Regions from separate parts of the Azohydromonas sp. genome, predicted to be linked through region 1. Evidence: predicted binding sites of a transcription regulator. Region 1 holds the regulator's gene; the other holds the start of a gene.
What was found. Region 1 encodes FliA, which starts transcription of late flagellar genes. Its sites were predicted from a motif close to CTAAAGTTTNNNNNNNNNNNGCCGNTA; they were not measured.

Region 1 (2,197 bases):
GTTTGGCCTCGACGCTGGCGTTGAACGCCACCAGCCGCGTCTGCAACGCGATCTGCGTGATCTCGCCGGCGGCGCCCGAGACTTCGCGCAGCGTGTCGACGATGCCGCCGACCTCGCCGCCGACGGCCTGCACCGCGTCGCGCGCGGCGGCCACCGCGGCCACGCCCTGCTCGGTGTGCGCGCCGATCGCCTGCTGCACCTGCGCCACCTCGTCGAGCCGGCGCGCCAGCACCTGCGCCGACTGCGCCAGCCGCGTCGACACCTTCTGCGTGTCGTCGATGACGCCGCGCACCTCGGCGGCCTCGCGCCCGAGGTGCGCCGTCTCGCTGGCCAGGCGGCGCACCAGCGCCTCGGCGTCGACGCCGGGTGGCGCGGGGTCGGGTTCGCTCGCCGGGATCGCGGCGGCTGCGGCGCCGCGGCGGAACAGGGTCAGCATCTCGGTCTCCTCGGGGTTCGGGTCACCAGTCGCGCAGCTTCGCGCGCAGCCGCGCGATGCTCTGGCTGTGCAGCTGGCACACGCGGCTCTCGGTCACGCCGAGCACCGCGGCGATCTCCTTGAGGTTCATGTCCTGCTCGTAGTACATGCTCATCACGAACTGCTCGCGCTCGGGCAGGTTCTTGATCGCCGCGACCAGCGCCTCGCGCATGCGCCGGTCCTGCAGCAGTCCCATCGGGTTGGCGTCCTCGTCGGCGACATGGCGGTCGAGGTAGCTGTCGTCGCCGTCGTCGCCGCTCATGTCCTCGAGGTAGACGAGCTGCGTGCCGCGCACCTTGCCCAGCAGTTCCTGGTACTCGCCCAGGCTCAGCCCCATCTCGGCGGCGATCTCGCTCTCGTTGGGCGCGCGGCCGAGCTTCTGCTCGAGCTTGTGCACCGCGGTCTCGATGCTGCGCTGCTGGCGGCGGTTGCCGCGGCTCATCCAGTCGCTGCCGCGCAGCTCGTCGAGCATCGCGCCGCGGATGCGCTGCGTCGCGAAGGTCTCGAACTGCACGCCCTGCGCGGCGTCGAAGCGGCCGAGCGCGTCGTTCAGCCCGATCATGCCGACCTGGATCAGGTCGTCGATCTCGACGTTGGCCGGCAGCTTGGCGATCATCTGGTGCGCCAGGCGGCGCACCAGCGGGCTGTACTGCTTGAGCAGGTGGCTGTGGTCGAGTCGGCCTTTGGCGGTGTACATCGGTCGGGCTCCGGGGATCGTCAGTTCCAGGCCGGCGCGTGCGCCGGCGTCGGGGTCGCGAGGGTGGCGTGCACGGGCACCGGCGCGTGCGGGCGGTCGTCGACCGGCTCCAGCAGAGCGCGTGCCACCCGCAGCAGCGCCGCGTCGGGTGCCTCGGCGGGGTCGCCGGCCGGGTCGACCGCGGCCCAGTCGTGCAGCGCGGCGCCGAGGAAGCGGTCGGCACAGCCGGCGAGCTGGGGCGCGATGCGCTCGCGCCGCGGCGAACTCGCCGACACCGCGAGCAACAGGTCGAAGCTCATCAGCCCGTGGCGCAGCGCCAGCCGCTTCAGGCTGGCGTAGGCGTCGGTGACGCTGGCCGGGTGGTCGGCGGCCATCAGCACCGGGCGCACCGGGCGGCGCATGAACAGCCGCGCCAGGTCGCCCGCGCCGGCGTGCACGACGATCACGTCGGCGCGCGGCGCGGCGTGGGCCAGCGCGTCGAGCAGCCGCGCGGCGCTGCCGCGCGTGTCGACGTGGCGCAACGGCAGCCCGCGGGCGGCCAGGTACGAGACCTCGGGCGACAGCGCCTCCACGCACGCGCCCAGGTCGAGCCGGCTGAGCTCGTGCGGCGCCGGCGAGGTGTCGGCGGCGTCGACGACCAGCGTGCGGCGACCCAGCGCCGTGAAGGCCGCGGTCAGCCGCTCGAGCAGCACGCCGGCGAACGGCACACGCGCGTTGGCCACCAGCGCGACGTGGCCGATGCGCGGCCCGGCGAACAGTCGCCGCAGGCCGTCGGCCTGGTCCAGCGGCGCGGGGCGCGAGGCGTAGAAGTCGAGCATCACGACCCGGCGCTCAGGCGTGCAGCGCGGCCGGTGCGGCGGCCGCGGGCAGTGCGGCGAACACCAGGCTGACGTCGTCGCGGTCCATCTGCCAGGCACCGGGCGGCTGTGCGCGCAGCGCGCGCTGCACCAGCGCCTGCGACGACAGGCGGTGCCAGTCCTCGGGCACGCGCTGGCCGTTGGCCACGCCGAGCAGGTGCAGCTTGT
Region 2 (2,197 bases), on a different contig from region 1:
TGGCCGTCGAAGACCCCGGTGTTCGTCGCATCGCACCGGCCGGCACCGCTGAAGAATCCGCCACCACAGGCTCCCCACGTCCGGAGCCTGCCATCGGTGGCCACCGGTGGGACGCGGCGCCGCATCGTCGCAGCCCTGCCCGATGGTCGAGTCCGGCGAACCTCTCGGAGTGAAGCATGCCGCAGACCATCAACACGAACATCATGTCGCTGAACGCCCAGCGCAACCTGTCGACGTCGCAGACGTCGCTGGCGACGTCGATGCAGCGCCTGTCGTCGGGACTGCGCGTCAACAGCGCGAAGGACGACGCCGCGGGCCTCGCGATCGCCGAGCGCATGAACGCGCAGGTGCGCGGCATGAACGTCGCGATCCGCAACGCCAACGACGGCATCTCGCTGGCGCAGACCGCCGAAGGCGCCCTGGGCAAGATCGGCGACATGCTGCAGCGCATGCGCGAACTCGCGGTGCAGGCCGCCAACGCGACGAACAGCACGGGCGACCTGCAGAACCTCGACGCCGAGTACCAGCAGCTCGCGCTCGAGATCGACCGTACGATCACCACGACCCAGTTCAACGGTCAGACGATCCTGACCGTCAGCGGCGGTCAGGACTTCCAGGTCGGGGCCAACGCCGGCGAGGTCGTCACGATCACCACCACCGACCTGAGCGGCACCTTCGCCGCCGGCGACATCCTGACGCAGGCCAGCGCCAGCGCCCAGCTGGCCACGATCGATGCCGCGCTCGACGACTTCAACGGTTCCCGCGCGCTGTACGGTGCGGCGCAGAACCGCTTCGAAGCGGTCATCGCCAGCCTGCAGATCGCGGCCGAGAACCAGGCCGCTGCCCGCGGGCGCATCATGGACGCCGACTTCGCCGCCGAGACGGCGAACCTTTCGCGCGCGCAGATCCTGCAGCAGGCGGGCACCGCGATGGTCGCGCAGGCGAATCAGCTGCCGCAGCAGGTGCTGGCGCTGCTGCAGCGCTGACCGCGCCGACCGCGCGGCGCGCTCAAGGCGCGCCGGCCACTGCCGAAATCATCTCACCCCGCGCCTGGCCCGGCCGCGCCGCGGGGTGATCACCATTTCACCGCGCAGGAGCCTTCTCGATGGCCACGATCTCCGCACCCGGCGTCGGCAGCGGCCTCGACGTGAAGTCGATCGTCTCGCAGCTGCTGGCCATCGAGCGCCGGCCGATCGAGCAACTGCAGTCGTCGGCGTCGAAGATGCAGACGCAGATCTCGGCGTTGGGCAAGCTGCAGAGCGCGCTCGCGACGTTGCAGGCCGCGGCGTCGAACCTCACGCGCTCCGACACCTGGGGGGCCGTGACCGCCACCAGCAGCCGAAACCAGGCGGTCGCCGCCAGCGTCTCCCCCGGCGCGCCGGCGGGCAGCTACAGCGTCGTCGTGCAGCAGCTGGCCTCGGGCCAGTCGCTGGCGTCGGGCGCCTACGCCGACCGCACCGCGGTCGTCGGGCAAGGCACGCTGCGCATCGAGCTCGGCGACTGGGACGCCATGCCTGCGGTGCCGAAGCCCGGATCGAGCGCGATCGAGGTCGTCATCGGCCCCGACGACCAGACGCTCGAGGGCATCCGCGACCGCATCAACGCCGCCGAAGCCGGCGTCAGCGCCAGCATCGTCAACGACGCCAACGGGGCCCGGCTGGTGATCCGCTCGCGCGACACCGGCGTCGAGAACGGGTTTCGCATCCAGGTCAGCGGCGATGGCGACGGCAACGACACCGACGCCGGCGGCCTGTCGGCACTCGCCTTCGACGCGTCGGGCGGCGCGAGCCACCTCGCGCGTACGAAGAGCGCCGCCGACGCATTGGCCGAGATCGACGGCCTGGCGGTCCGCTCGACCTCGAACACGCTGAGCGACGTCGTCGGCGGCCTGTCGCTGACGCTGACGCAGGCCGGGACGGACCCGGTCCTGGTTTCGGTCAGCCCCGACGCCGAGAGCCTTCGCAGGTCGATCGACGAGTTCGTCACCGCGTACAACGAGGTCGTCACCCTGCTGCGCCAGCAGACCAAGGTCGATCCGGGCGGCAACGGCTCCGGCCCGCTGCAGGGCGACCGCTCGGTGGCGATGCTCACCTCGAAGCTGCGCGGCCTGATCGGCGACAACAGCACGGCCAGCAGCGTGTTCACCCGCCTGTCCGACATCGGCTTCGACGCGCAGACCGACGGCACGATCAAGGTC

Region 2: the regulator FliA is predicted to act here: its motif matches at 1,008-1,034, upstream of fliD (flagellar filament capping protein FliD).

The regions. Positions count from the first base shown of each region.
Region 1 is NZ_DAOKZA010000031.1:36,015-38,211, forward strand. It holds gene PKC53_RS12445 (methyl-accepting chemotaxis protein) at 1-436, opposite strand, end outside; gene PKC53_RS12450 (RNA polymerase sigma factor FliA) at 459-1,172, opposite strand; gene PKC53_RS12455 (flagellar biosynthesis protein) at 1,193-1,990, opposite strand; gene flhF (flagellar biosynthesis protein FlhF) at 2,004-2,197, opposite strand, start outside.
Region 2 is NZ_DAOKZA010000001.1:111,839-114,035, reverse strand. It holds gene PKC53_RS00505 (flagellin) at 177-986, shown strand; gene fliD (flagellar filament capping protein FliD) at 1,106-2,197, shown strand, end outside.